One region of the Bacillus cereus group sp. BfR-BA-01316 genome, then DNA from elsewhere that is predicted to be linked to it. Evidence: riboswitches for the same ligand, from Rfam matches in the RefSeq annotation. Region 1 holds a riboswitch; each other region holds the start of a gene.

Region 1 (7,939 bases):
GCCCTCATGACGCATGACAGGTACTTCATGGTTAATGTATGCTCCTGTTACAGCATCCACTTTTTTCGTAATTAACGCTGGTACTAAATCGAATCCAACATCGACTACTTTTACTGTATCTGGATTACCACCATCTTCTTTTACCATCGTTTTTAAATATGCTTCACTTAAAGGTGTTCCAGAATATCCAACTGTTTTTCCTTCTAAGTCTTTAGGTGACTTAATACCTGCTGATTTCAGCGATACAACATGATTTAACGGCGAACGTACGACAGCTCCAATTGATTTCACTGGAATTTGTTCATTTGCTTTTGCCATGACAACATCTGGTTGATAATACAAACCAACTGTCACTTTCCCTGCTGCTGCTAGCGTTAATGGATCAGTCGGATTAGAAGGGAATTTAATATTCACCTTGACTCCTTCTTCTTTAAAGTATCCTTTTTCAATTGCCGTATAAATAAAGCTATGTACCGCATTGGGGTACCAATCAAGCATTACTGTTATTTCTTTTTCTGATTTATTCTTATCCGATGCCGAGTTACTCGAACATCCTGCAATCATTGCAACTAATAATGTAAACACAAAGATGCGTTTTAATAATTTCATGAATGTTTCCTCCAACTAATAAATTTCTTTTCTAATATCGAAACAAGTATGACGAAGAAAATAGCTAATAATGATAACAATACAATTGGTGCAAATACACCAGCTCCGTCTAACTGCGTCATCATTCTTTTACTGAAATATCCAAGCCCAGCTTGTGCACCGAGCCATTCTCCAATTGCTGCCCCGATAACACTAAGCGGAACTGCAATTTTTAACGCTGAGAAAAAGTAAGGAAGAGCAGATGGCAATTTTAGCTTTAGAAAAATATCTTTTTTCGTTGCACCATACGTAACTAAGAGCTCCTCCCATTCTTTATTCGTACTACGCAGTCCATCATACGTATTTACCGCAATTGGGAAAAATGTAATTAAAACTGTGACAACAACCTTGCTCCAAATGGTATATCCAAACCATAAAACAAATAGCGGCGCAAGTGCTGTAATCGGGATTGTTTGTGAAGCTACTAATAATGGATAAAATGCTCTTTCCATCCACGTACTCGCATTCATTAACATTGCTAGCCCTACGCCCAGTACGATAGAAATAACAACGCCTATTAAAACGACGTACAACGTTGCAGGTAAATGAACCGTAAATAATATATCTTTCAGCGCCCATATCTTCATTACAATTGCAGAAGGTGATGGCAAAATGTACATCTCATCTACAATTCTTGCTCCTACTTCCCATAGAGCAAGTAAAATTCCACTTACTGTTAGGGCAGGTAATAGCTCCTTCAAACGATTCATCATACAAGTACCTGCCTTTGTAACATACTAAGGAGCTCTTCTTTAAGCGCTAACACTTCAGGCTTATATAAATCTTTTCTTGTTCGGTTACGATCAAGCGGCACAATTCGCTCAGTTAAAGTTGCTATCGGTTGATTTTCTACAACCAAAATTCGATTAGAAAGAAACAATGCTTCCTCAACATCATGAGTGATAAATAAAATTGTTTTTTCCCACTCTTTCCATTGTTCAAACAACCATTCTTGCAAAGATGCCTTCGTTAAAGCGTCCAATGCACTAAACGGTTCATCTAACAATAATATCTCCCCGCCTGTTAATAAAGTTCGGATAAAAGATACGCGTTGTCTCATACCACCAGATAAATCTTTCGGATATTTTTTCTCGTACCCTTGTAAACCAAATTTATGTAACAGTTCTTTCGCTTTTACTTGTGCTTCTTTCTTCTGCACACCTTGGCACTCTAGCGGTAAAGCCGCATTCTCAATAATCGTCCTCCACGGCAAGAGCATATCTTTTTGGGGCATATACCCTACAGAATGACTCTTTGTTTCTGTCAGCTCTATCTGTCCAGTACTTGCCTCTTCTAAGCCTGTAATAAGGCGAAATAAAGTACTTTTCCCGCATCCACTCGGTCCGATAATACTTACAAACTCTTTATCTTGTATAGAAGCATTTAATTCATCGATGATTGGTTTCTCATCATAATGAAAGGAAACATTATGAAACCGTAGTATGCTCTTGCTCCTCAAAACCCCACATCTCCTTACGATAAGCCATATCCCAGAATAAATATTCAAATCGGCTGGAATATAAGAAAATCTCCTCTAATCGGTCTAGTTCTTTCTCTGACTTTCCAACTGCCATTTCATTTAATAAATCTATTAACCAAATACAAAGGTTACCGTATTCTTCAGAACTATATCCTTGAATCCACTCTCCAAAGAACTCATGATCTCTTGCTCCCGGAATATCATTTAAACGCTTTCCAATCTCCCAATAGCTCCACATACATGGAAGTAAAGCTGATATTAATTCTGCAAGCGTGCCATTTTGAGATACAGACATCATGTAATTTGTATAGGCTAAATTTTTAGCAGATGGTTTCGCAGATTCCATCTCTTGTGCAGAAATGCCAAGTCTTTTTGCATACTGTTTATGAATCGTCATTTCACCATTTAAAATCCCATCAATTTGCTCTGCAAACTTTGCCATAACTTGTGGATTCGTTGCCTTTACAACCCCAATTGCATATAGCTTTGCATAATCTAACAAATATAAATAATCTTGAATAATATAGTACTGGAATTTGTCTTTTTCCAACGTACCATCTCCCATACCTACTACAAACGGATGATTATGACTTTTCTCCCAAACAGGCTGCACCGTATCAAATAATCTTTCACAAAATTTCATTAATAATTCCCCTTCCTATATATCTATTTATCTCAATAAAAAAACCACTTCTGTATATAAGAAGTGGTTACAGCAAATAAAATTATAATTTATTCGTTGTTCCACTTCCCTTCGCTAGTATTATCTAGATCAGGTGTTGTAAGGGTTAAGGATTATTCCTCTCTCAGCACGAAAAGCACCCCTAGTGGTGTTAATATGAAATTTTCAAATAAAAAAGCCCCGTTTCTATACGCAAAGAAACGGGGACTCATTGTTAATGTCCGAATTGCTTCCCTACGCTAGCATAATCTAGATCAGGTAATAAAAAGGATCAAAGGCTTACGGCCCTACTCTCAGCTGGCAACACCAGCCCTCCTAGCAAACTATAAAATTATCACTGTCAGTATAACACCGCCATAAGACATCATCAACTGTTTTAATTTTCTTAATTGCGAATTAAATCTTAACGTGTTAAACAAATATAAATGCACCCCCACAAATGATATATACAATATTTATATACGAATCTCTCTTCTAACATTATTTTTATTGATTTCATATTACATTTATGTGAATACGACCAATATATTATATCTTTATACTATAATAAAATTACAACTATACAACTAGAGGAGGTCTTTATTACATGAATATGAAAGCTACAGCTTTAACAGCAACTACTATCGCAATTGCTTCTTTACTTCCTTCTATGGGAGAATCCGATATACAAACAGCGGCTGCTAAGCAACCATCTACAGTAAAAACTGGATATGTAAAAATTGACAACGTTGCACTACATCAAAATAACCATGCAGACAGTGCAATAATTGATAACATTCGATTTAATAGCCCTGTTACTATTCTTGAGACAACTCAAGATTGGTATAAAGTATCTGTTAACAACAAAACAGGCTATATGAAAAAAGATGCAATTCTATTCAAAAAAAATGTTCAACCAAAGTATCAATATATCGTAAATGCAAACGCATTAAACGTTCGTTCTGAACCTAATACAGAGTCTTCTATTCTAGATATATTACCAAATGGTCAATTCATTACCATTCAAGGTGAACAAGGGGATTGGTACAAAATATTACATAACGGTCAAATTGGATACGCACAAAAAACATTTGTATCTAATGGATCCACACCTCTAGTAAAAGGTGTAACTGTACAAGGTTCTCCTTCTTATACTGTTGCAACACCAAAATTAAATGTACGTAGCAATGCTAGTACAAGTAGCACTCTACTTGGCTCATTACAAAATGGTACACAAGTACAAGTAGTAGAAACGGTAGGTACTTGGTATAAAATTCGTTTTGGCACAGGATACGGATATGTAGCAAAACACTATGTAGTGCAAAATCAAGCACAAGCTAAAACAGCTCAACCTGCATCAATTCCAGCAGTTTTCAAATTCCCTACTCAAGGGAAAATCAGCTCCACTTTTGATATGCGCTGGGAGCAAATGCATTATGGTATAGATATAGCAGCACAAGGAAATGTCTCTATTCAAGCTGCTGCTGCAGGTAAAGTTGTGAAATCTTATTATTCGGCTAGCTACGGCAATGTCGTGTTCATCGCCCATCAAATAAATGGGAAATTATATACAACAGTTTATGCTCATATGAAGGATCGCACTGTACAAGCTGGTGATCAAGTACAAACTGGACAATTAGTAGGTCATATGGGAAACACAGGTCATTCATACGGGCAACATCTCCATTTCGAATTACATAATGGAGAATGGAATTTTGAAAAAACAAATGCAGTAAACCCACTGCCATATTTAGTTAGGTAAATTATATGCCGCGCAATATACCTCTATTTATTGAATACCTGGCCTTTTTAGGTTTAATCTGTTGTTTAATCATTTATAATACGAACATTGTATTTTTATCTATTATTATTGCTTTTGTTGCTTTAGAAATCATTATGGAAGCATTACAAATGCGGCTAAAACAAAGAATTGCCCATATTTATAATGCAATTTTTCTTTTGAGTGCTCTTATAACAAATATAATTAGTAATGGTTTTTATTTATCTACCGTACTTCCTGTATTCCTTATAGGTGTTTTATTATTCATAGCTAGATACATTCATGTTCCTAATAACCAAAAACATGAACAAGAAGCTTAGAAAGAGGAGACACTGTGTACCAATCTTTCAAAGATAATCCAATGAAATATATATTGAATTTATATGAAAAAATGAATACTTTTTTTGGTATACAAGGAAGTTATACTGCACAATTTCTCCTTTATGGAATGTTATTTCTTATCTTAGTTACTTTCTCCTTGTTTTACTAACAAAAAAGGATCTCACATAAACTTGAGATCCTTTTTAATTTATATTAATTTTTAATATGTAAAATACGGTTTATCCACAAGCATATTTTTCATAAATAAAACTAAGATTATATTTTTTCTCTAGGCTCATTCTTTGTTCATCGTCGCACCAATAGAAAAGAATATCATGAATCGTTGCATAACGCTTATTTTTAAGAAATAGTTTAAAGAATGATGGTAAACAATCATGTAATTGTATAAATATATAATTGCGTAGTATTTCTTCTTTGTATTCAATTCCCTTACAAATATACAGTAATTCTTCACAATAATATGCATGCTGTGGAACTTGGATCATTTCGAAAAATGGTACATATGATAGTAACTTTCCAATAAAATGACCATACCGATCCATTACCCCTATCGTCATATGCTCCATCATTTCTTTCATCACATATAAATAATCATCTACATGAGTTGTCTTTAAAGGGTCTAATCGATCGGAAATTTGTGAAAGTACAGCTCTTTGACAAGCTAAAACTGCTTGACTAGGTCCATAATATGATAGGAAGTCTGTACACTTACGATACTTTCGTAATAAGTCATGTGTATATAAATCATACACAAAAGTATTACAATACATTGCCAGACTCATCATATCACTATTTAATTGCTCTTTTGATAGTGTTTTCGCTCGCTTACATATATAAAAGAATGTAAATTCCAATACTTCTTTATGAGATAATAGATGTTTGCAATCTGTTATACATTTCTCATTAAATTTAACTCGATTCCAAATTTCTACATCCTCAGCTGTTAATTCACCAATACGATATTTAATAATTAAATAGTTTAAAGCAACTGCTTTCGTCAAAAGATCCCATGTTTCATACTCCAATGAAGTTTGGACAAATTCATCTAGCCCTTGGGTTATCATAAAAGCATTTGCCTCTTCATACCAACCAATCTCTTGACATAAACGAAGAATACGTACTAGAGTTGGAATTCCATCTTTATGAAACTGCGGTAAATTCTTTACTTTATTCATGCCATATACGATAAATGCCGCTAAATTTTCTTCTTTATAAAATTCTTTTTCTTTCCATACTAATATAGTTCGCTCTTTCCCTTCACCTTTTGGATGACAAGGTACAAGCAAAGAAAATAACTCAGCGAAATTATTTGGTTCTATATATGTATCTGTAACCAAATTCCAATTTGGATCGCCCTGTACAGCCCTCATATAATTCCCCTTCCCTTTTTATCCCGCATTAACGGGCAGTAAGACTCCCACCTCAAAATTCAGTGAATGCGAGGAAGTTAGGTGGGAGATAAAACTGCCCGTAAAAGCCCGATTGGTTCAACTAATAATCATTGGGGGATGGACAAAACCCCCAATAATTAAAGTTTCACTTTATCTACGTAGGAAATATTAATTCATTATTACAACACTAAAAATAAATATTGTTATATTCAAAACCTGTCATAATACTTATATCTCTCAGTATATCATTTTTTCTCTTATTAAAAATTAGGAATGACAAATTTGAAAAAACTGTCAAAAATATTGACTCTATACTTATTATATAATGTCTCAGATACATCACGCTAACATATTAGTTTAATCCGTATATACTAGAATAATGTATCTGATCTTTATACATAATTTATTCCGTATGCTCTGAGATTTCACTTAAAGCAAACCCTGCTTGATCATCTGCTGATTTTCTTATAGCTAAATCACCTAGTGCTAGCATCCCAACAAGTTGACCGCTCTCAACTACCGGTAACCGTCTAATTTGATATTGTGCCATTAATTCTGTAGCTTTTTCAATAGAATCATTTGGAGAAACTGAAACAATGTTTGTTGTCATTACATTTGTAATTTGATTAGATCCAGGATGTTTTTCAGCAATCCCACGAACAACTAAGTCTCGATCAGTAACAAGCCCCACAACTTGTTTATTTTCAATAACAGGAATCAATCCAACCGATTCTTCCTTCATTTTTAAAGCTGCCTCATATACATTGTCTAATGGTGTACAATGTACGATATGAGTACTCATAAGTTCTCTAACTTGTGTCATTTTTCATCTCCTCCTTTTAATACATACCATAGCTTTTCCTAAATCCCTTTATTTATTTCAGGAAAATAAGGTGATAAAAAGAGGCTTATACATAATAAAAAAGAGTCAGCAATATGCTGACTCTTTTTTTTATGACCCGTACGGGATTCGAACCCGTGTTACCGCCGTGAAAGGGCGGTGTCTTAACCACTTGACCAACGGGCCATGGCTCCGCAGGTAGGACTCGAACCTACGACCGATCGGTTAACAGCCGATAGCTCTACCACTGAGCTACTGCGGAATATATATGGTGGGCCTAAATGGACTCGAACCATCGACCTCACGCTTATCAGGCGTGCGCTCTAACCAGCTGAGCTATAGGCCCATATACTTTACAGGGGCAGTAGGACTCGAACCCACACTGGAGGTTTTGGAGACCTCAGTTCTACCTTTAAACTATGCCCCTAAATGATGCCGGCTAGAGGACTTGAACCCCCAACCTACTGATTACAAGTCAGTTGCTCTACCAATTGAGCTAAGCCGGCATAAAATAAAAAAAAAATAAAAAAATGATGGCTCGGGACGGAATCGAACCGCCGACACGAGGATTTTCAGTCCTCTGCTCTACCGACTGAGCTACCGAGCCAACATAAAATGGCGGTCCCGACCGGGGTCGAACCGGCGATCTCCTGCGTGACAGGCAGGCATGTTAACCACTACACCACGGGACCATTGGTTGCGGGGACAGGATTTGAACCTGCGACCTTCGGATTATGAGCCCGACGAGCTACCGTACTGCTCCACCCCGCGACGATATTATGTTTTAAAAATAAAT
Region 2 (7,939 bases), on a different contig from region 1:
AAGTGCTTCTTGCTCTTCAAATAATAATTTAAACTTCTTCTCAAGTGCGATTTGAGCTGCTACACTTTTCTCAGCTTCTTGTACATCCGCTTGCATATCGCGTAAATATTGATCCGTCATCTTAACTGGATCTTCAGCTTTTTCAATTAATGAATACACATTCGACATTGTTAAATCTCTTAATCGCTTAAATACAGACATCCAAATTCCTCCTATGATATACCTCATATTTCAAATTCGCTACTTGGAAAACTCAAAAATCTCCCTTTACAGTAAGAATATTCATTTTTACAACCTATGTGTTTATTATAGCAAAACAAAGATGTCCTTACATGTTATTTCCAAAATACATACAATATAATATGACATTTTAGATAGAATATTGTATTCCTACTATATTCTTATTATTTCTTTTCTCAAAATTAACTTATTTTTACGTACTTTCACTAAATTACATAATTGTAATGTTACTGTAAGCTAACTCGATAGTTGCATCTCCATATTTCTTATACACTAATACCAGAAGCAACGAAATAACAAACATGCTTCTCATCATTTAAGGACTAATACAAAAAGTGTATTTACTATAAAAAACATACAAAAAGGAGACAACATCATGAAAAAATTAGTAGGAATCGGATTAGCAGCAGCAATTTCATTCGGAGCATTATCAGGTTGTTCTTTATTAGGAGAGAAAGCGAACGGGTTTGTACTGTAGGGAACAGAAGACCAAGTTCAACAAATTACAGATAAAAATAAAAAAGAAGTGAAAGAAAAAGACTTCTATAAAATGAAACTTACAACATTAGAAGATAAAAAAGTACTTGTAATGAATAAGACAACTGGTGAAGAACTGGTGAAGAAAGAGTTACTTAGCAAAGTTGATAAAAAGGACGACACAACACCACTTGATAAATTACCAGCTGTGACAGCAGAGCAAGGTGTATTATTCGCAAAAGATAAAGTAGAAAACGCTACAATTGATGGTGCAAAATTAAAATATGAAGGAAACACAATTATCGGCAGTGGCCGTGCATATGCAGACATGTTCGCCATTGTTGACGATGCAACTTACGGAAATGTAAAAGGTGAAGAAAAATCTGTAGGTGTACTAAAATTCGATAAAGATCCTAGTAAAGAATTCCCTGGTTACAACGGAGTAGAAGCTTCTCAACTTGTAAAAATTAAAAAGTAAAACAAAAGAGCTTTGCGAAATTCGCAAAGCTCTTTTCTATTTATGAGCAATTTGCTCCATATCCGGACTACAAGTTTGCGACTGACATGATTTATTTAAAGAACATGCTGCGCATTTTCCTTTTTTACTTCTCTTTACAAAATTAACTAACGTATATGCTGCATAACCAAAAATGATAGCTCCAATTATAATATTGACCATCATTGCAATACATCTCCTTCTAGAATCCGAGTAAGGATCCAACTTGGTATATAATGAGCGTTAATACATAAGCAACAACTAATGGATACACGACAGAGAAAATTGTCCATTTCACCGATCCAGTTTCACGTTTAATGACAGCTACTGTCGCTAAGCACGGAACATATAATAAAACAAAGAACATAAATGCGTACGCTGATAAAGCAGTATAATGTGCTCCCATTACATTTCCTAGCACATCTTCTTTAACCGCATAAATAATCGCCATTGTTGAAACGACAACTTCTTTTGCCAAAAATCCTGTTAAAAGGGATGCCCCAGCTTGCCAAGTTCCAAAGCCGAGCGGTGCGAATAGTGGAGCGATAAATCCACCAATCATCGCTAAGAAACTGTCTCCCATATCAACACCAAATCCTGATGGACCTGCATAGTTTAATAACCAAATAACAACCGAACCACCGAAGATGAATGTACCTGCTTTACGAACAAATCCTTTACCTTTCTCCCACGTGCTCAGCCATAACGTTTTCGCTTGCGGCACACGGTAAGGAGGTAATTCAATTACGAAAATAGATTTTTCCGCTTTTAAAATAGTAAGAGACATAATTTTTGTAACGAGTAATGCAAGAACAATCCCTGCAACATATAAAGAAAATACAACAGTCGCCTGACTATGAGGGAAGAACACTCCCGCAAATAATGCATATACAGGTAAACGTGCTGAACAAGACATAAACGGTGTTACAAGGATTGTAAGTAAACGTTCTTTTTCCTGTTCAATCGTTCTCGCTGCCATAATCCCTGGAACGTTACATCCAAATCCGATAATCATTGGGATAAATGCTTTTCCGTTTAAGCCGAAAAACTCCATAATTCTATCCATAACAACTGCGATTCGTGCCATATATCCCGAGTCTTCTAATAGCGAGATGAAAAAGAATAGTGCAAAGATTTGTGGAACGAATACTAATACTGCACCAACGCCCGCAATAATACCTTCTGTAACGAGTGCTTGAATAAAGTCAGAAGCCCCAACACTTGTGAGCCCAGCTGTAACCCAATCAGTAAGTTGTCCGCCCAAAAATCCATCAAGCATATCAGATAAAGGCGTACCAATCCACGTAAACGTAACCTGAAAAATAAAAAACATAACTGCTAAAAAGATTGGAAGTCCTAAAATTTTATGTGTAATTAACTTATCGATTTTTTCCGAAAAAGGAATTTTCCCTTCTTTCTCATGCTGCATGACATTTGTTTTTAACTTTTCAATATACGCTTCTCGAGTTTTGTAAATGTGCTCCTCCAACGTACAATCAAGTTTTCCGTCTAAACGAGATCGAATGGCTATAAGTTCCTTATAAATTGGTAATGCTTTCATTTCTTTTTCTACTACTTCGTTATTGCTTAGAAATTGAAGAGCTAACCATCTCGGATGCTCATAATTCGCTGTCTCTAAAAGAGCGATTACCTCTCCGATTCCTTCATCCATTTGTACACCATATGAAATAATGAATGGCTTTTTCTCTTTTTGTTTCTCTTCATGAAGAGTAGTAAGTAATTCTTCACAGCCTTTTCCGGTCCTTGCGATGACAGGAACGACTGTTACACCTAATATTTCTGATAACCTTTTTACATTAATCACAATTCCTCTTTGCTTTGCCACATCAACCATATTTAAACCAATTGAAACTGGCTTACCAAATTCAAGTAATTGCAATGTTAAATGCATATTTCGCTCAAATTGTGAAGAATCCACTATATTTAACATATGATGAAATTCGTCTGTTAGTAGAAAATTCGTAACGACACCTTCATCACGTGAAACTGGATTCAAATCATAGACGCCTGGTAAATCAATTAATGTTCCTTGCTTATCTTTTAATTTACCAACCTTTTTTTCTACTGTTACACCGCTCCAGTTTCCTACATACTCATAAGAACCAGTAAGTGCATTAAATAATGATGTTTTCCCTGTATTCGGATTCCCTAGCAAAGCTACCTTATTCACGCTAATTCCACCTTTATCATTTTCGCGTCACAATGACGAATACTAATTAACTGTCCGCGACACTCCAATGTACAAGGACCTTTAAACATCGCTTTCTGTTTCAGACTAAGTTCGCTTCCTTCCGCGAGACCGAAAGCAGCCAGTCTTCTCTTTAGTAAATTATCTAACGACTGAATACTTTTTACTAACACTTTCTCACCAATTTTAATATCTACTAAGCTCATAACCTTCCCCCTCAGAAGAGAATGATAATTATTTTCAAACAAATTATATCATACTCTATTTCAATTGGACTATATCTTTTTGCTTCATATTTATTAACATTTCAATACAATTATATTTCACTTATTGTCATACAAGGTTCATTTGCCATTCTCATCCATTTCGCTTACAATAAACAATAGCAAATAAAGAATCTCGTTATCACAGGGGGAGCCTTACCGCTGAGAGGGAACAATTCGTTCCGACCCTTCGAACCTGTTAGTTAATACTAGCGCAGGGATTGTGCAAACGTTCGAAATACATACCTCTTTTTTTATTTACGTATTTCGTATCCTCCTATGATAATGTTCTTTTTTGCGTCACTTGGATTTAGGGGGAGACAACATGCGTAACACCAATTTACAAGCGATGATCGAATCTGCTATTCTTGCAGCCTTCGCCTTGATTATCGATATTTTACCATTATCACTTAAACTTCCAACAGGCGGTTCCATCTCATTTGCTATGATACCTATTTTTATTATCGCATACCGCTGGGGTTTCAAAATGGCTTTCTTAGGCGGCTTAATTTGGGGATTATTGCAAATTGTCGTTGGAGATGCCATTATCGTCACACCAATTCAAGTAATAATTGAATACTTCGTTGCTTTCGCATTCATTGGATTTGCTGGACTATTTTATAAGCCCATTCAGCAAACATTAATGAATAATCAAAGAAAGAAAACCATTGCTTATATTATCTTTGCTACATTTATTGGTAGCCTTGCACGTTATTTCTGGCACTTTATTGCAGGTATTATCTTTTGGGGCCAATATGCACCAAAAGGGCAATCAGCCGTCTTATATTCATTAATTGTAAACGGTAGTACGATGCTCGCTTCTTTCACATTATGTACTGTATTACTAATTCTTTTATTTACAACTTCACCACGCTTATTCAAAAGCATTGGTGCTTATCAAATGAATTCACAAAAAAAAGGCGCTTAATTAGCGCTCTTTTTTTTTATCAAAGCTCTCAATGAGTAATATCAATAATAAATACGATAAATGCACAAAAGAAAATAAATACCATCACACCTAGTAAATTGCTATTCACGGCTAATCTACTCCTTACATAACCTCATTTTCTATCCAAATTATACTGTTTGAAAATAAAGATTAGGTAAAGATAATATGAAATTAAATTAAAAAAGCGTAACATGTATTGTCTACGCTTTTTTCGGTAAGTAGAAGTAAAATAACACACCATCTTCTGTATTCTTGACCCCATATTCAGCATTGTGCAGCTCTAAAATGTTTTTTGAAATCGCAAGGCCAAGCCCGGTTCCACCTTGTGAACGTTTCCGTGCCGCATCTACTCGATAAAAACGATCCCAAATTTTATCTAATTGTTCTTCTTCAATGTGGGCACCCTTATTTTCAATACACACTTTTATATGATTCTTCTCATCTATTGCGGAAATAATGATATCTTTTTTATCTGGTGTATAACGTATTGCATTCGTAATAAAATTCACAATTACTTGTTCAATTCTATTTTGATTTCCAATCACTTCTGCTGGACATATATGTTTGTGCACACTCAGTTCTTTTTTCTCTATCTCCGATGAAAGCTGTTCACATATTTCTTCAATCACTCCATCGATATAGAACGAATCCATCTTCATGTTATATGTGCCAGACTCAAATTTAGCTAATTCAAGCATATCCAAAATTAGTATATCCATCTTGTCTACTTCTTTTTCCATCGCCTGAAAATAGTAGTCTTTCTTATGTTCAGCTACCCCATCTTTTAAAATGGAAATACAGCTTTTCATAATACTCAGCGGCGTTTTTAGTTCATGCGATACACCTGCAATAAATTCTTTCCTTGTGTTTTCTAACTTTCTTTCTTTTTCAATATCTTGTTCTAACTGTCCAATATGTGAATGTAGCTTATTAGATAGTGTATTAATATTTTTTGATAAATCACCAATCTCATCTTTTGAAGTAATCGGAATTTTTTCTGTAAAATCTAAATGCGCTATTTTCTTTGTTGTATCATTTATTTTTAGTAACGGTTTTGCGATTTGTTTTGAGTAATAGAACGAAGCTAGAAAAATGAGAACGACTACAAACGCAACAATATAGATGTAATAATCTTGCACCATTTGTACAGCCTCATCTACAGGCTGCAAAGAAGCCATCGCATATATATATGCTATCGATCCGTCTTTTTCTTTTATTGGTTTAATTAATAATTTATATTTTATATCATTTTTTTCATAATCCACTATTTGTGTTGAATACTGTATGTGATTGCTCTCTTTTAATAATAAATCGGTTTGAAATTCCTTTATGCTATCTAAGAATAAACTATTTTTATAAATTGGATTCACAGGACCTTTTACATCGGGTAACTGTACTTTCGTAACACGCCCGTCTATCTTAGCACCCTGTTCCTGATTAGCTCGTTCTTGAGCAGCCTGTTCTTGAGTAACTTGCTTCTTTTCCTTAACAAGTGGTTCTTGGTCCGCTTTCTTTTTTTCCTTCTCTTCTCGAATCTCACTGATTTTTTTTTCTAACGGTTTATTAGATCCACTTAAATTCCCCTTGCCTAACGCGAAAGAAAATGGAATAAAACTATCTTCTTTTTTCACTCCAGAAAAATTAATTTCTTGGTCTAAAAACTGATTTGACGGTTTATTATCAATCTCTTCTATATTGATGAGATTGTATAAGGGAATCATGATTATTTGTTGTCCAAAGCTCTTCTGTTGCTTACGGTCTATCGTTACCTCAAAATAAAAATCATCCGCATGTTTTAAATTCCCATTCTGATCTAATGTCGTAATCCATGTATTATTTTCGCTTAAAAAATCTTGCTCCAGTTTCTGAATTTCTTCTGCACTTTCGGCATGATTTAAATAATTCTTTACAAAGGAATCTAAATTCACTTTAATATCTTCCACTTTTCGATTTGCATAATATTGTTTAAAAAATATCGTTTGTCCAATAAATATCGTCGCTAAAATCAACATGCATAAGGCTGTTGTAAGGGTAAATAATTTAAGTACAATCCCTTTTCTCATATGTTCCCCTCGAATTTATAACCAGTTCGCACTACAGTTGTAATGTGCTTTGCTTTCTCTCCTAATTTATTTCGCAAATTACGAATATGGCTATTAACCGTTCGATCATCACCAGCAAACTCATATCCCCAAATTCTTGAAATTAATTGTTCTCTTGTTAGTACAATTCCTTGGTTTTTCATGAAATACACTAATATTTCAAACTCTGTATGTGTTAAACTAATGTCTGCCTCATCAACAGTAACAGTACGTGACGGAAAATGGACATGAATGCCATGAATTGATAACGTGTCATCTTCATTCTCTAAAGGTTTCTTTTTTGCTTTTCTACTTTCTAACAACCTTTTCGCTCTCGCTAATAAAATAGGCGGACTATATGGTTTCGCAACATAATCATCTGCCCCAAGCTCAAACCCAAGTAACGTATCATCTTCATCTACACGTGCCGTCAGCATAATAATTGGAACTTGGGACGTCTTACGAATCCTTCGGCAAACAGACCAACCATCAAGTTCTGGCAACATAATATCAAGAATAACTAAATCAACCTCTTCTTCTTCAAATAAAACTAAAGCCTCTTTCCCGTCCCTCGCTTCAAGTACTTTATATTGTTCACTCAAAAAGTAATCCTTTAATATTTCACGTAAAATATCTTCATCTTCAACAATTAAAATGTTTTTTGACATACTCTATGCCTCCCCCTCTCATTTTAATTAGATAGCATTTTATAATTTTATTTTGAATTGCTCGTAATTAACTTTGCCTCGATAATATATCGATCCGGTGCATCCCCTATATAATCAAATGGATAGCAAGTCGTCAATGTTAATGTCGGTTCTTCTTTTTTCACAATAACAGTGCGATCATCCGCATGTGTAATCCATGTCTTTTGAATTTCGTATGTGTAAGTTTTATTATCATACTCCAAAATAAGGTTATCCTTTTCTTTTAGCTCCCCTAAATCTGTAAATACAGTATCTCGATGCCCACTCAGTACAGTATGTCCTCCTCCAGATGGCGTTGTCGTTAAATCACTAACGAACATACCAACTCCTTTTTTCAAAGTTGCATCATTCGCTCCCCAATATATAGAAAACTTCTTCTTTATTTTCGGTATATTTAACATTGCTACCTTTTCTCCTTCTTTATGTTGTATTTGAGAAGAAGGTATTTGCGCGTTTACTGGTACTTCGCTAGAATGCTGCTTGGATGTTTGCTGCTCAAAATTTTTAATCTCTTCCG
Region 3 (7,939 bases), on a different contig from region 1:
CGGTTCATTTGAAACACTTCGTCCAGGATGGATGGTTGATGGGAAATTAGTTCGTCTGTCAATGCCAAACACAATTGAAATGGTCATGTTAACTATTGCTGCTCTTATTATTATTTTCTGTAAACCGAATGTGGAAAGTATTGTAACTGGTAACGTCTTTAAAGCGGGCGCAACAGCAGTTGTTGCTATTTTTGGTATCGCTTGGATGGGAGATACTTTCTTCAACGGAAACTTAAATATAATTCAAGGATCAATTCAACACTTAGTGACAAGTGCACCATGGCTATTTGCTATCGCACTATTCATTCTATCTATTTTACTGTATAGCCAAGCAGCAACAGTTCGTGCTTTAATGCCACTTGGACTATCACTTGGTATTCCGCCAGCATTACTTATTGCAATGTTCCCTGCAGTAAATGGATACTTCTTCATTCCAAACTACGGGACAATTGTTGCTGCAATTAATTTTGATCGCACTGGTACAACAGGAATTGGTAAATATGTTTTAAATCATAGCTTTATGATTCCTGGCCTGATCGCAACCTTTACTTCTATCGGAATTGGAATGCTCTTAATTTCAATTATGTTTTAAATAAAAGCACAAACCTACAATTTCAAAGGGTTTGTGCTTTTTTAATCAAACGTTTGTTTAAATAAAGTGAAACTTTAATCAGTGGGGTTTTTATTCATCCCCCACTGATTATTAGCCCGCACCAATCGGGCTTTTACGGGCGTAAGACCCCCACCTAACTTCTTTTCTCCGGCCGAATTTTGAGGTGGGAGTCTTACTGCTCACAAATAGCGGGATAAACGAAACAACTCATTTTGCGACTCTACAAACTCTTATTTACTTCCTCAGCTAATTTCTTCGTACTTTCATACGCAGATTCCGCTAAGCTAATCGCTGAAATAACTGAAACACCATCCGCACCAGCTTCTATAACAGAAGCTGTATTTTCAATTGTAATCCCACCAATCCCAACGATCGGTATTGTAATCTCTTGTTCCCTAAAATACTTTAGACCTTCCGTTCCTTGAACCGCTTTCGTATCTTTTTTCGTACTCGTCGGGAAAATTGGACCAACTCCTAAATAATCAGCTCCATTTTCAATCGCCCAGCGTGCTTCTTCAATTGTATGTGTAGATACTCCAATAATTTTATCTCCCATTTTTTTACGAACAGATGTAATTCCTTCATCATCTTGTCCAACATGCACGCCATCTGCATCTAACTCGAGGGCTAGTTCCACATCATCATTTACGATGAATGGTACACCGTACTCCTTGCAAAGCGCTTGTAGTTCTTTCGCAAAATCAATACGTTTCTCTCCCGTTAAAGCCCCTTCTCCCTTTTCACGAAGTTGAAAAATTGTTATACCACCTTCTAGTGCATCTCTCAATACTTGTAGTGGCTCCTTCGTACAATTGTTACTTCCCATAATAAAATATACTGATAATAACCTAGACATTTCATCCATTGTAATACGCGACATCTAGTTCCCCTCCTTACTGTATAACCTCAATCTTTCCATACTTCTCAATATCATCTGAAGTTGTATTCGCTAACTGATTTAAAAATTCAATTTGGAAGCTTCCTGGTCCATTCTCTACTGTTTTCGAAGCCGCCATTTCTGCTGCTACTCCATAGAATGTTAATGCGGCTACTGCTGCCTTTACATAATCCTTTTCTACCGCAACAAATGCTCCTATTACAGAAGTTAGTAAACAACCTGTTCCAGTAACTTTCGTTAAAATAGGATGGCCATTTCGAATACGAATAGTTCGCTCTCCATCTGTAACAACATCTTCTTCTCCGGTAATTACCGCAACTGTATTTAATTCATCCGCTGCCTGTTTTGCAATATTTACAACATTACCATTCCCAGTACCAGCGTCTACACCTTTAATTTCCCATTTTTCATTAATAACATTAGCAATTTCAGCTGCATTTCCACGAATTATCGCTAAATCGATTTCAGCTGGAATATATCTCGCAACTTCTGTTCGATAAGAAGTTGCTCCTGCTCCAACTGGATCAAACAATACTGGTACATCATTCTTATTTGCTGATTTACCAGCAAGTAACATCGCTTCTACCTCTTCAGGACGAAGTGTACCCATATTTAAAACAAGAGCTCCCGCAATGCTAGCCATTTCTGCTATTTCTTCTTTTGCATACGCCATTACAGGCGATGCTCCTAATGCTAACAAACCGTTTGCTGTAAAATTTGTTACAACAACATTTGTAATATTATGCACGAGTGGATTAGACTCTCTCACCAATTCCACGACTTTACTAATTTCTTGTACATTCATTCTTTTCATCTCCTAACTTTAATGATGGGAGATACACAAAAAGACACTTTGCGTACGCAAAGTGTCTGAACATGTGCTTTTACACTCTCCCTACGCTGGCATTATCCAACAGGTTCAAATGGTCAATGACGGATTAGCCATACTCTCAGTTTGTATCCACAAACTCCCATGTGTTTCTTATTCACTTACTTCAGAGTCTACTCTTATTCTAGTAAAATAACAAGTTCTTTACTTTACTATATAAAAAGAGTGATAGGAACTTATAAAATGTACCCTATAGAATAGACACTGAAAAAAAAGTCTATTCTATAGGGTATTTCTTGTATAATGAGAGAAAATTGTGATCAGAGAAGGTTCAAAATGACAAAAAAGCTATTTACAAAAAGAGACATTCAAATTCTATCAAATAACCCATACATAAAATCTGTAAGTCAGAAAGGTATCACTTATACAGATGAATTTAAGCGTATTTTTATTGAGGAAAATGAGAAAGGAAAACTGCCTCGAAATATTTTTGAAGAATGTGGTTTTGATATAGATATGATTGGAATGAAACGAATTATGTCATCAGGAAGTAGATGGCGTGCTGCTTACAGAAAAAATGGTGTATTTGGTTTGCGAGATACACGCACCGAAAACGCTGGAAGAACTCTTGAGAGAGAGCTTACGTTGGAAGAGAAGTATGCTCGTTTAGAAGCCGAACGGAACTTACTAAAGGCAGAAAATGAATTGTTAAAAAAGATCAAACTTATAGAAAGATAGAAGCAATTGATAAAACAATAAGCATAATAAACAAATATCTTTTTTTCATAATTTCTTCATGGTGCAGATTATGTTCTGTCGCCATCATTTGATTTCAAACAGATTATAATCCTATCATCTTATCCCCCTCATCTATTTATAGAATGATAGCAATCATAACTCTTATTGGTAGAAACCTTTTCTTGCCTACTTATGCTTTAAATGAAATTCATTTACAATGTCAATGAATACGCCTTAAAATCTGACATTTATACAAATCCTTTATTTATATAAGTAAAACTCTCACACGTATATTTCATCACAAATAACTCAAACCGTCAGCAAGACTGAATAGAACAAAGATGTATGCTATATTTAACGTATGGAAATTTGAAAGGATGTTTTTAAATATGGCAAAAAGTATTGTAATTGCTGAAAAACCTTCTGTTGCACGTGATATCGCACGTGTACTGAAATGTGATAAAAAAGGAAACGGCTATCTTGAAGGTAGTAAATATATTGTTACTTGGGCTTTAGGTCATCTCGTTACATTAGCTGATCCAGAAAGCTATGATGTGAAATATAAAAAGTGGGATTTAGAAGATTTACCAATGCTACCTGAGCGTTTAAAACTAACAGTTATTAAACAAACAGGGAAACAGTTTAACGCTGTAAAAAGTCAGCTTCTTAGAAAAGATGTAAATGAAATCATTATAGCTACTGACGCCGGTCGTGAGGGAGAGTTAGTCGCACGCTGGATTATCGATAAAGTTAAAATGCAGAAACCGATTAAACGTTTATGGATTTCATCGGTTACCGATAAAGCAATTAAAGATGGCTTCGCAAATTTAAAACCTGGAAAAGCATATGACAATCTATATGCTTCGGCTGTCGCACGTTCAGAGGCTGACTGGTATATCGGGCTTAATGCGACTCGAGCATTAACTACTCGCTTTAATGCCCAACTAAATTGTGGTCGTGTCCAAACACCTACTGTAGCCATGATTGCAAGCCGTGAAGATGAAATCAAACATTTCAAAGCTCAAACTTACTATGGTATCGAAGCTCAAACAGCTGAGAGGTTAAAGCTAACTTGGCAAGATACAAAAGGAAATAGCCGTAGCTTTAATAAAGAAAAAACTGATGCAATCGTGAACAAAATTAGTAAACAAAATGCTACTGTTGTAGACATTGATAAAAAACAAAAGAAATCGTTCGCTCCTGGTCTTTACGATTTAACTGAACTACAACGTGATGCGAATAAAATATTTGGTTACTCTGCGAAAGAAACATTAAACATTATGCAAAAATTATATGAACAGCATAAAGTTTTAACGTACCCTCGTACAGATTCACGCTATATTTCATCTGATATTGTCGGAACACTTCCAGAGCGTCTGAAGGCGTGCGGAGTTGGAGAATACCGTCCTTTAGCACATAAAGTATTGCAGAAACCTGTAAAATCTAATAAATCATTTGTTGATGATAGTAAAGTAAGCGATCATCACGCGCTTATTCCAACAGAGAGCTATGTAAACTTCTCAGCTTTCACAGATAAAGAACGTAAAATTTATGACTTAGTTGTAAAACGTTTCTTAGCTGTTTTATTCCCGGCCTTTGAATATGAACAACTAACATTGCGCACGAAAATTGGTGACGAAACGTTCATCGCACGAGGAAAAACGATTTTACATGCTGGTTGGAAAGAGGTTTATGAAAATCGATTTGAAGATGATGATGCAATCGATGATGTAAAAGAACAAATCTTACCTCGCATCGAAAAAGGCGATACATTAAACATAAAACTAATTGTCCAAACATCAGGTCAAACAAAAGCACCTGCACGCTTTAATGAAGCAACATTACTTTCAGCGATGGAAAACCCAACAAAATACATGGATACGCAAAACAAACAACTTGCTGACACGTTAAAGTCAACTGGTGGATTAGGTACTGTAGCTACACGAGCTGATATTATCGACAAGTTATTCAATTCGTTCTTACTTGAAAAACGTGGTAAAGATATTCATATTACTTCAAAAGGCCGTCAGTTACTTGATTTAGTGCCAGAAGAACTGAAATCTCCTACACTAACTGGTGAATGGGAGCAAAAGTTAGAAGCTATCGCTAAAGGAAAATTAAAGAAAGAAGTATTCATTTCAGAAATGAAGAACTATACGAAGGAAATTGTTACTGAAATTAAATCAAGCGATAAAAAATATAAGCACGACAACATTTCAACAAAGTCTTGTCCAGACTGTGGTAAACCAATGTTAGAAGTAAACGGTAAAAAAGGTAAAATGCTTGTATGCCAAGATCGCGAATGTGGTCACCGTAAAAATGTATCCCGCACTACAAACGCACGCTGTCCTCAGTGTAAAAAGAAACTAGAACTTCGTGGTGAAGGAGCAGGCCAAATTTTCGCATGTAAATGTGGCTATCGTGAGAAACTTTCTACATTCCAAGAGAGACGTAAAAAAGAATCTGGAAACAAAGCTGATAAACGTGACGTCCAAAAATATATGAAACAACAGAACAAAGAAGAAGAAGAACCATTAAACAATCCATTCGCAGAAGCATTAAAGAAATTAAAATTTGATTAAACAAAAAGGTTCCTACCACTATCGGTAGGAACCTTTTATTTTTAATGAATAATTTTACTTCCTTTTGCGTTCTCAACAAACTTTTCACTTGATTTGTTAATTGGTTTTTTCAGTAATAATGCAGCTACAACCATGATTACTACGAAAGCACTTAACACAAGTAAATCTCTAGTTACTATATCCCAAAGCATTCCACCTACTGTTTCACGAATTGCACTAATAGCATATGTGAATGGTAAGAACGGATACAATGCTTGGAAGAACGGTGGTGTCATTTGAATTGGGAACGTGCCGCCCGATCCTGCTACTTGCAGTACAAGTAAAATGATCGCCATCGATTTCCCAACGTTTCCGAAAATAGAAACGAGTGAGTACACGATACAAACAAATACTCCCCCAATAAATAAACTAAATAACACAAACCAGAATTTATCGACTACGTACGTACCGAGTAAGAACATATCCCCCATCGATACGATAAACGCCTGTGAAAGACCTATCGTTAAGAATGTTAATAAACGTCCAAAGTATATTTCATGGCTCTTATAATTAGCGCCCTCTTCATGTACTTCTACCGTTAATAATGAAACCATTAATAATGCGCCTACCCATAATGCAAGCACTGTATAGAATGGTGACATTGCTGAACCGTAGTTCGGCATCGCAAATAATTTATTCTCTTTTAAATTTACTGGATTCGCGAAGTAATCACTTTGCTTTTCAACATCATTTTTCAATAAGCGTATGATGTCTTTTATATCCTCTTCTGATTCAAAATCACGAATTTTATTTGCTAATTCTTTAATCTTTTTCTGAGTAGCTGGCATTTCAGCTTTAATATCTGCAATTTTCTTTTGGCCATCTACTAAGCCTTTTGATGAGTCTTCAAGTAATTTTTTCACATCTGGAAGCTTCTTATTTGCCTCGCCTAAAATTTGAGATGTATTTTTAGACATCTCTTTTGTACGAGCAATTGCTGTGTTAAAGTTTGGAACAATTTCTGAATCGTATGTTGCTAAGAAATCTCCTAATTGAGCTGAAGCATTTTTAGTTGCTTCATTAATACTTTCTACAACCTCTTTTGTAGGCTTCTGTCCATTGTTAATTAGTGTAGTTGCCTTATTCGTTGCATCTATACCTTTTTGAACAGTATTTTGTGCTTTATTCAATTTTGCAATTCCATTATTAAGGTTTTTGCCACTATTTACATCTGCTAATACCTTATTTGTGCTTTCTAGAACCGGAATCGCATCACCAATTAGATTCTTAGTAGCTTGTAATTGACCATTTAAATCGTTTAAAGCTACTTTTGTGCTATCTAATCCATTAACACCTCTATTATTTACGTCTGCTATAACACCTTCAAAATTATTTTTTGCCTTATCATATTCATTTTTCACAGTATCGTATGCTTCATTTGCATCAGCTTTAGCTTCATTTGCATCAGCTTTAGCTTGATCAACTGTGCTAACTGCTTTTTTATAATCTGCTACAAATGTTTCATTGTAATCTTTTTCAGCTTGATCAATTAATCCATTTGCTGCATCTAGTTTTTGATTTGCTACATCTGTTACATCTTTCTTTACTTCTTGTCCTGTACCAATAACATTTACAATATCTTTAATACCGTTGTTTGCATTTTCCATACCGCTTTTAAGCTTAGTTAAGCGATCCACTCGCCCTTGGAAAAAGCTTTGACCAAAATCAGTCGTAGCCGATTTTTGAAGTTCAGTAAATACATTAATAAGGTATGCAACACTATCTGTACGACCTTGAAGATTTTCAGAAACCGCATTAAGATCTTGCTTTGCCTTTTCTGGATCAAACTGTCCATTTTGCAATCCATTCACAACACTTTTTCCATATGCTGTTCCTGCACGTGCTGAGTTTAAAACATTATTCGCCGTTTGATTAATATTTCTTGCAATATTTTTATAACCTTCATCATTTAACTTTGAAAGATCTGGACGTGCTGGAAACTCAGGTAATCCCTTCATACCAGAAAGGTCTATCCCTGGATTCATTAAAAAGTTCGTAAACGTATTTGCTTTGTCCATTACATCTTTAGCCGTTGTTAAATGATTTCGTATCGTCCCAGGTGCATTTTGCAATGTTTCATCATTTCTCGCAAAGAACTTATCTAAATTCCCTAACGCTTCTTGCCCATCATTAATAACACTCTCTACAACTGGCAACTCTTTCTGCGCTACCTTCACAACATCTTCTGCCCGAGTCGCATCATCTAATGCCTTATCCACAAGTGTATTCATTTCTGGGAA
Region 4 (7,939 bases), on a different contig from region 1:
AGGGAACAAGGTTCTGAAGATACGTACCGAATTTATAGAAGAAATGCCATCATACTTGGTCCTGCAACGCTCGTGACTGCTATTATCGCTCTCGTTGTAATGGACCCTGAAACACACTGGCTTATGCAAGGACTAATAAAGCAATTCCCATGGTTTACAGTCTCTATCATTTTATTTGTTATCGGATATTCCTCCCTTTGGTGGACAAATAAGAAGTATGGCACACTAGGCTTTCCTCGCATTGCAGTTTTAGCTGTCGTCGCTCAATATGCATTTGCAAGCTACGCTTACGGCGTCGCCCATTTACCTTATATCATTTACCCGGACGTAACTGTATTTACAAGCTTTACGACGGTCGAAACATTCTATGCACTTCTTATTCTTTACGCAATCGGGATTGCAATTTTACTACCAGGATTCATTTTCTTCTGGAATTTATTCTTGAAGGATCGCACTTTTTTGAAGGAAAAATAATAAATGAGGGGCATTCGTATATAGAATGCCCCTCATTTATTAGGCGTCTCTCCTAATAGTTATTACACTACCACTGATACTTGTCCTATAGCTCAAAAAACACATATTCACTCCACTCCATTATATGTCTAGTTCTTCTTATTTTCTGCTGAATATACTACCAATATAAACTTGAGACAAGCTACATTTGTTCAAGGAAAAATAGAAAGGTAGGTTAAATATGAGCATTGAAATATGGATTACTATTATTGTATTCTTCTTAACGATGATTGTTATCTTTTGGCGCCCTCGTGGTTTAAATGAGGCGTGGCCGGCAGCAATTGGCGCTGGCATTATCCTCATTACTGGACTTGTATCAAAACCAGACGTCATGGACATTGTAAGTAAAATTGGCGGTGCCTCCATAACAATATTAGCGACCATCGTTATGGCGGTTATATTAGAAAGCTTCGGCTTCTTCCACTGGTCCGCAGCAAAACTTGCAAATTTAGCAAAGGGCTCCGGTCGCCGTTTATACTGGTATATTCAATTACTTTGTTTTCTTATGACTCTTTTATTCAATAACGACGGTAGTATTTTAATTACAACACCGATTTTAATTTTACTACTGAGAAACCTTCAATTAAAACCTCATCAACAAATCCCTTATTTATTAAGCGGTGCTTTAATCGCCACTGCATCTAGTGCACCAATTGGTGTAAGTAATATTGTAAACTTAATTGCCTTAAATATCGTCCATATGACTCTTTATATGCATACTGCTATGATGTTTGTACCTGCAACACTAGGATTATTGTTTATGTCATGGCTCATGTACGCAGTTTTAAAGAAAAAACTCCCAGAAAGATTACCTGTTTCTTCATATGATATTGAAGAGATTTTCTTCACGAAAAACTTCCATCCGTTAAAAGGAAAAAGTTCTGTTGATACAAAACAAAAACGTACAAAATTCATGTTAAAAGTATTAGGCTTCGTCTTCCTTATGCGCTGTCTTCTATTCGTTGCATCCTTCTTATCGATTCCAATCGAAATTGTTGCTGTACTCGGTTCACTCGTTCTTCTTATCTGGAGATGGTACTACTTACGAACAAACCCAGTCGATATTTTGAAAAAGACACCGTGGCACATTTTAGTTTTTGCTTTCTCTATGTATGTAATTATTTACGGGCTTCATAACGCAGGATTAACAGCGGCACTTGTAAGTTGGCTCGAGCCAGTTGTAAGTCAGCATCTACTCTATGCCAGCTTTGCAATGGGCGGACTCGTTTCCCTCCTCTCTAACGTCTTCAATAACCACCCTGCACTTATGATTGGTACAATCACATTAACAGAAATGTGACTAGATCCAGTCACATTAAAAACTATCTATCTCGCAAATATCATTGGTAGTGACATCGGTTCACTATTATTACCAATTGGTACGCTAGCTTCCCTCATTTGGATGTATATACTAAGACAAAACAAAATTAAAGTGAAATGGAAAGATTATTTAAGCGTATCTCTCATCGTAATCCCACTCACAACAGTCGTCACATTATTCCTCTTATACTACTGGGTACAATTATTCTTCGCCTTATAAAGTGAAACTTTAATCAGTGGGGGGGGTGTTCATCCCCTACTGATTATTAGCCCGTACCAATCAGGCGTTTACGGGCAGCAGGGCTCCCACCTAACTTCTTTGCTCCAGCCGAATTTTGAGGTGGGAGTTTTACTGCCCACAAATAGCGGGATAGACAACAGAAGCCCCCTTTGCTACCGTCTTAGCAAAGGGGGCTTCTTCTATATTTAAGTTAGGTACAGTGTGATCAATCAAGTAAAGAGGTGTAACGTGTTATTGATATAAGTGACTACCAGTTTCTTTGAATTCTACCGCTTTCTCTTTCATTCCTTTTTCAATTGCTTCTGTCGTTTCTAAATCATTTTCTTTCGCATATTCACGAATATCATGCGAAATTCTCATACTACAAAACTTCGGCCCACACATTGAACAGAAATGCGCTGTTTTCGCCCCTTCTGCTGGCAACGTTTCATCATGATACTCCATCGCACGTTCAGGATCTAAAGATAAATTAAATTGATCGCGCCAACGGAATTCAAATCGTGCTTTTGAAAGTGCATCATCACGCTGATGAGCCGTTTTATGCCCTTTCGCAAGATCGGCTGCATGCGCAGCGATTTTGTACGTAATAACCCCCGCGCGAACATCATCTTTATTTGGTAAACCTAAATGTTCTTTCGGTGTTACATAACAAAGCATCGCCGTTCCAAACCAGCCGATCATCGCAGCACCAATCGCTGATGTAATGTGGTCATACCCTGGTGCAATATCTGTCGTTAACGGCCCAAGTGTATAGAACGGCGCGCCCTGACAAATATCAAGTTCTTTCTCCATATTTTTTTTAATTAAATGCATCGGTACATGCCCAGGTCCTTCAATCATAACTTGCACATCATGTTTCCAAGCGATTTTTGTTAATTCACCAAGTGTTTCAAGCTCAGAAAACTGCGCTTCGTCATTTGCATCTGCGATAGAACCTGGACGTAATCCATCTCCAAGAGAGAACGAAACATCGTACTGCTTCATAATTTCACAAATCTCTTCAAAGTGAGTATATAGGAAGTTTTCTTTATGATGGAATAAACACCACTGCGCCATAATCGAACCACCGCGCGAAACAATACCTGTCATACGCTTTGCAGTAATTGGAATGTAACGAAGTAATACACCAGCGTGAATCGTGAAATAATCAACGCCTTGCTCCGCCTGCTCAATTAACGTATCGCGATACACTTCCCACGTTAAATCCTCTGCAATTCCGTTTACTTTTTCAAGCGCTTGATAAATTGGCACAGTTCCAACTGGTACCGGAGCATTACGAATAATCCACTCACGTGTTGTATGAATATTTTTGCCTGTAGATAAATCCATAATCGTATCTGCACCCCAGCGAGTCGCCCACGTCATCTTCTCTACTTCTTCTGCAATAGAAGACGATACAGCAGAGTTTCCGATATTTGCATTTACCTTTACGTGAAAATTACGTCCAATTATCATCGGTTCCGCTTCAGGATGGTTAATGTTCGCCGGCAAAATCGCACGACCTTCTGCAATCTCCTTACGAACAAATTCAGGCTCTACCCCTTCACGAATCGCAACATATTCCATCTCAGACGTGATAATACCATTACGCGCATAATGCATTTGCGAAACATTTGCACCTTGCTTCGCTCTAAGCGGCTTACGATCCATTTGCGGGAAAACAGGTGTATGTTTCGAAGCCACTTTCACACCGTCATCCTCTGGTTTTACTTCGCGCCCTTCGTATCCTTCTACATCACCACGCCCCAACGTCCAAGAGTGGCGCGGCGTTGGAATCCCCTTTTCCAGCTCCACTTTATACTCAGGATCTGTATAAGGTCCACTCGTATCATACACACGGATTGGCGGATTTTGAACACCATTCGTATCGCTTAGTTCAATCTCGCGCATCGGCACTTTCATACCTTCACGTGGCCCATCCACATACACTTTCTTACTTCCTGGTAAACTCGATTTCAATTCAATTTGCTCAGCAGAAACAGACTGTTTCATAACCTTTATTGCCCCCTGTTCGTGACAAGGACGAGATATGGCCAGCGTATGCCAAAATAAAAAGAGCCAGGTCCATAAAAAAAATAAGGACCTGGCTCATAAAGACATAATTATGTAAAGCCGTTAACTTCCCTACGCTGGTACGAGCCAGATCAGGTCCAAAGGGTTAAGAAGTTCACACGCTTCTCTCTCAGCCTACGCATACATACGTTAGGCACCCCTAGTTTATCACTGATTTAATTTTCAATACTTTCCAAGTATACACGTTAATCTGAAAAATGCAAAGGTTATTTCTTTTGTTGTTTACGGAATCATCCAAGTTAAATAATAAGCCTGCACATATGTCATAATCCCAACAATAGTAACGAAGAATAAACTATGCTTTAATGTAAAGCGGAACAAATCTGACTCTTTCCCAGCAAGTCCAACTGCCGCACAAGCAATCGCAATCGATTGCGGAGAAATCATTTTACCTGTTACACCGCCAGTTGTATTTGCTGCAACGAGAAGCACTTCAGATACACCGACTTGCTGAGCTGTAATTGCTTGTAAATTCGAGAACAGTGCGTTCGCTGACGTATCTGATCCTGTTAAGAATACCCCAATCCAGCCTAAGAATGGCGAGAAGAACGGGAATAGTCCGCCAGTTCCTGCAAGTGCTAACGCTAATGTAGAAGATAAACCAGAATAGTTTGCGATAAATGCAAATCCTAATACGAATCCAATAGATAGAATTGGCATTTTTAGTTCGTTTAACGTTTCTTTAAATGTTGCTACTGCATCTTTTGCACTCATTTTCAAAATAAAGATAGAAATGATACAAGCAATTAAAATTGCTGTTCCAGTCGCTGATAAAATATCTAATTTCAAGATTGCTTCATAAGGTGTTGGTTTATTTACAATTGGCTCTGCTTTCATTACTAAATTGTGCAAGCCTGGAACTTCAAATTTAAATACGAGACTTTCTAAAGCACCACCTGGAGCGAATAATTCTTTAAAGAAACTTTGGCTCCAAATGACTACCATCACAGTTAAAATAATGAACGGAGACCATGCTTTTACTACTTTTCCTACCGTTAGTTTCGGCATAGTTGTCGTCGTTGCTGCTACTTCACTATTCGCTTCTTTAGACTGATAAATTTCTTTCGGCTGCCAAACTTTTAAGAATAGCGATAAACTTACTAAACTTACAAGTGCTGACGTAATATCAGGAAGTTCCGGCCCTAAAAACGTCGCTGTAATAAACTGTGTAATTGCAAATGAACTACCCGCTACAAATAAAGCAGGCCACGTTTGTATTACTCCTTTAAAACCATCCATTAAAAATACGATAAAGAACGGAACAAATAAAGATAAGAACGGTAATTGATGCCCAGCCATCTGTCCAATTTTATGTGGATCAATGCCTGTTACTTGTCCAGCAACTGTAATCGGAATCCCCATCGCTCCAAACGCTACTGGTGCAGTATTTGCGATTAAACAAAGACCTGCTGCATATAAGGGATTTAGCCCAAGACCTGCAAGAAGCGCTGCCGTAATCGCTACCGGTGCACCAAATCCTGCTGCCCCTTCCAAAAATGCTCCAAATGAAAATCCGATTAAAATAACGAGTAAACGATGGTCATTCGTAATTGATAATACAGATGCACGAATGACATCAAATTGACCTGTTTTCACAGAAATTTTATATAAAAATACTGACATAATGATAATCCACGCAATTGGCCATAATCCGTATAAGAAACCGTATCCGGTCGCTGCCATTGCCATTGTGAATGGCATTTTATACGCAAATAACGCCACCAAAATCGTTAATACAACTGTAATAAATCCCGCCACATACCCCTTCATGCGGAAAACTGCTAAAGCTAAGAAAAAAAAGATGATTGGAATAAGTGCGACTGCTGCCGAAATCCAAATGTTACCGAACGGATCGTAAACTTGTGTCCATGTGTTCATTGTTCTCTCCCCCTAAAGAATCCCCTTTTAAATAGATATAACCTTATCAATAGACTATCGGGTCATCATACCTTTAAGTCTAAAAAAATATAAAACATTTAAGAAAACGTTTTCACTAATTTTATCACAACAATTTCCATTTAAAAATATTTTTTTGAAAATTTTATCATTTAAACAGAAAATCTTACAAAAACGTCACGTTCTTGTAATGTTAATCGATAGGAAGATTGCCAAATTTATCGCATACTAAAAGTATAACAACGGACATTACTTATGAGGTGATATATATGAACGGAAACAAAATATTAGCAGCTTTATCATACTTTAGTGTATTATTTGCGCCTATCTTATTCCCTATTATCGTGTGGATTGTAGGCGATTCTGAAACGAAACCACATGCAAAACGTGCTCTATGGACACATATCATTCCAAGCATCGCTTCATTTATTGGATTAGTTATTTTAGGAATTATGGGCATCGGATCTGATCAACCAGACGTAACACTTGGAATTGGAGCAATTATCGTCTTATGTATTTGCGGAATCATTAGCTTATACTACTTCATTTGGAATATCGTGAAAGGTATTAAGGTACTGAAAGCTTAGTTTTAAACAAACGTTTGATTAAAAAGGACACTTGCAAATTGCAAGTGTCCTTTTCCCGATTCGTGAGGGCTAATAATCGGCGGGGGATGAACAGCCCACTAATTAAAGTTTCACTTTATCTTCTGCGTTTCTTCTTTTTTCTCATCATTTTCTTTCGGCGTGTATTCGCTTTATCCGCTATAATGTGGAGCGTACTCGCCACAACAATCCCCATTACAAACGTTACAATTTCAACCTCGTGTTCCTTCGCAATTTCTATTAAATTTCCGTCGAATGCTATTATATTTAATAGGAATAAAAACGGAGAAAACACGATTAACATGTATGCAATACGAATAATATCACCAATTATAATCGTATGTGTGAAGAAGGAACGATGGGGCATTACGCTCCTATATGGATACCAAAAAATGCGCAGGAATCCCCATTTATTATACGCATTACTGTACGTATCTAAATCCGGTGTTAAAAATGAAGTACCTACTAAAAAGCCAATTGCAAAAGTTAATAAAAAATCAAAATTTGTTAATCCATACGAAAAGAGCATAAACAAAACAACCGGAAGGGATATTAAGTTTATTTTCGTATGCGTTCTTCCTGATGGCATAATGCACTTCCTCGCTTACGTTCGCCCTGTCACCATATGACAGTTCTCACCTATTGATCTAATTTCTGATCGATAAATGATGTGTCTATATCCGAATCAAACCATTCTGCCAACTTCACTCGTGCCTTATCTTTCACATCTTCATTTACGTATAACGATACTTGTAATAGTGCGGCCGTTAACGCACCTAAATCATCCGTATAACCAATTCCCGCAATGAAATCTGGGATTGCATCAATCGGTGCAATAAAATAAGCAAGTGCTCCAATTACAATAATTTTCACTCGTTTTGGAACATCAGGCCTTTGCAAAACGTAAAACAACAATAAGCTCACATAAATTACAGACTGCCCAGCTTGCTTTGCAACATGTTTTATTTTCTTCCAAAACGCCTCAACTGAAAATTTTTGTTTCATTTAAAAGCCTCCCTATTTTCAAAAGAAATAAGCTACTTTATGTTATCAGTAAAAGTTCATCAAAATTACACAAAATTTATCAATAAATTTCATTGTAACAAACAAACCCAAAAAGAACAAGCGTTCGTTTTTTTTCTCATATTTCCCTTCATATAATAGTTTTCTAGAAAGCCAATTTAAGCTTTGCATTTCATATTTCTCAACCTTAAAATTTTCGATTTCACCTAACATTCTTTTCTATATTTATTATATTTTCTAGTTGACGAGCATATAAACGAATGTTAAA

The links. A riboswitch is a leader RNA that binds a small molecule or an ion and turns the genes downstream of it on or off. The one in region 1 is predicted to bind thiamine pyrophosphate.
Positions count from the first base shown of each region.
Region 2: another riboswitch for thiamine pyrophosphate. It lies ahead of thiT (energy-coupled thiamine transporter ThiT); the one in region 1 lies ahead of tenA (thiaminase II).
Region 3: another riboswitch for thiamine pyrophosphate. It lies ahead of thiM (hydroxyethylthiazole kinase); the one in region 1 lies ahead of tenA (thiaminase II).
Region 4: another riboswitch for thiamine pyrophosphate. It lies ahead of thiC (phosphomethylpyrimidine synthase ThiC); the one in region 1 lies ahead of tenA (thiaminase II).

Region 1 covers NZ_JAKUGX010000035.1:378-8,316, reverse strand. Annotated here, with positions in the region: gene MR071_RS21215 (ABC transporter substrate-binding protein) at 1-609, opposite strand, end outside; gene MR071_RS21210 (ABC transporter permease) at 606-1,358, opposite strand; gene MR071_RS21205 (ABC transporter ATP-binding protein) at 1,358-2,107, opposite strand; gene tenA (thiaminase II) at 2,076-2,771, opposite strand; TPP riboswitch at 2,861-2,964, opposite strand; TPP riboswitch at 3,025-3,137, opposite strand; gene MR071_RS21195 (SH3 domain-containing protein) at 3,397-4,551, shown strand; gene MR071_RS21190 (hypothetical protein) at 4,557-4,889, shown strand; gene MR071_RS21185 (DUF3965 domain-containing protein) at 5,130-6,281, opposite strand; gene MR071_RS21180 (CBS domain-containing protein) at 6,706-7,125, opposite strand; tRNA gene MR071_RS21175 (tRNA-Glu) at 7,258-7,329, opposite strand; tRNA gene MR071_RS21170 (tRNA-Asn) at 7,331-7,405, opposite strand; tRNA gene MR071_RS21165 (tRNA-Ile) at 7,413-7,489, opposite strand; tRNA gene MR071_RS21160 (tRNA-Trp) at 7,500-7,570, opposite strand; tRNA gene MR071_RS21155 (tRNA-Thr) at 7,577-7,649, opposite strand; tRNA gene MR071_RS21150 (tRNA-Phe) at 7,678-7,750, opposite strand; tRNA gene MR071_RS21145 (tRNA-Asp) at 7,760-7,835, opposite strand; tRNA gene MR071_RS21140 (tRNA-Met) at 7,838-7,914, opposite strand; tRNA gene MR071_RS21135 (tRNA-Ser) at 7,939-7,939, opposite strand, start outside.
Region 2 covers NZ_JAKUGX010000009.1:70,891-78,829, forward strand. Annotated here, with positions in the region: gene MR071_RS09890 (PspA/IM30 family protein) at 1-201, opposite strand, end outside; partial or broken gene MR071_RS09895 (lipoprotein BA_5634 family protein) at 617-1,195, shown strand; gene MR071_RS09900 (FeoB-associated Cys-rich membrane protein) at 1,232-1,399, opposite strand; gene feoB (ferrous iron transport protein B) at 1,416-3,404, opposite strand; gene MR071_RS09910 (FeoA family protein) at 3,401-3,628, opposite strand; TPP riboswitch at 3,823-3,924, shown strand; gene thiT (energy-coupled thiamine transporter ThiT) at 3,990-4,613, shown strand; gene MR071_RS09920 (sensor histidine kinase) at 4,835-6,697, opposite strand; gene MR071_RS09925 (response regulator transcription factor) at 6,694-7,383, opposite strand; gene MR071_RS09930 (class D sortase) at 7,431-7,939, opposite strand, start outside.
Region 3 covers NZ_JAKUGX010000010.1:112,380-120,318, reverse strand. Annotated here, with positions in the region: gene MR071_RS10860 (anaerobic C4-dicarboxylate transporter family protein) at 1-592, shown strand, start outside; gene thiE (thiamine phosphate synthase) at 834-1,493, opposite strand; gene thiM (hydroxyethylthiazole kinase) at 1,507-2,316, opposite strand; TPP riboswitch at 2,387-2,496, opposite strand; partial or broken gene MR071_RS10845 (HTH domain-containing protein) at 2,644-3,072, shown strand; gene topB (DNA topoisomerase III) at 3,468-5,660, shown strand; gene MR071_RS10835 (YhgE/Pip domain-containing protein) at 5,702-7,939, opposite strand, start outside.
Region 4 covers NZ_JAKUGX010000001.1:22,089-30,027, reverse strand. Annotated here, with positions in the region: gene MR071_RS00120 (cytochrome d ubiquinol oxidase subunit II) at 1-474, shown strand, start outside; partial or broken gene MR071_RS00115 (arsenic transporter) at 695-2,053, shown strand; gene thiC (phosphomethylpyrimidine synthase ThiC) at 2,306-4,066, opposite strand; TPP riboswitch at 4,179-4,298, opposite strand; gene lldP (L-lactate permease) at 4,370-6,025, opposite strand; gene MR071_RS00100 (magnetosome magnetite crystal formation protein family) at 6,313-6,630, shown strand; gene MR071_RS00095 (metal-binding protein) at 6,746-7,237, opposite strand; gene MR071_RS00090 (YkvA family protein) at 7,288-7,653, opposite strand.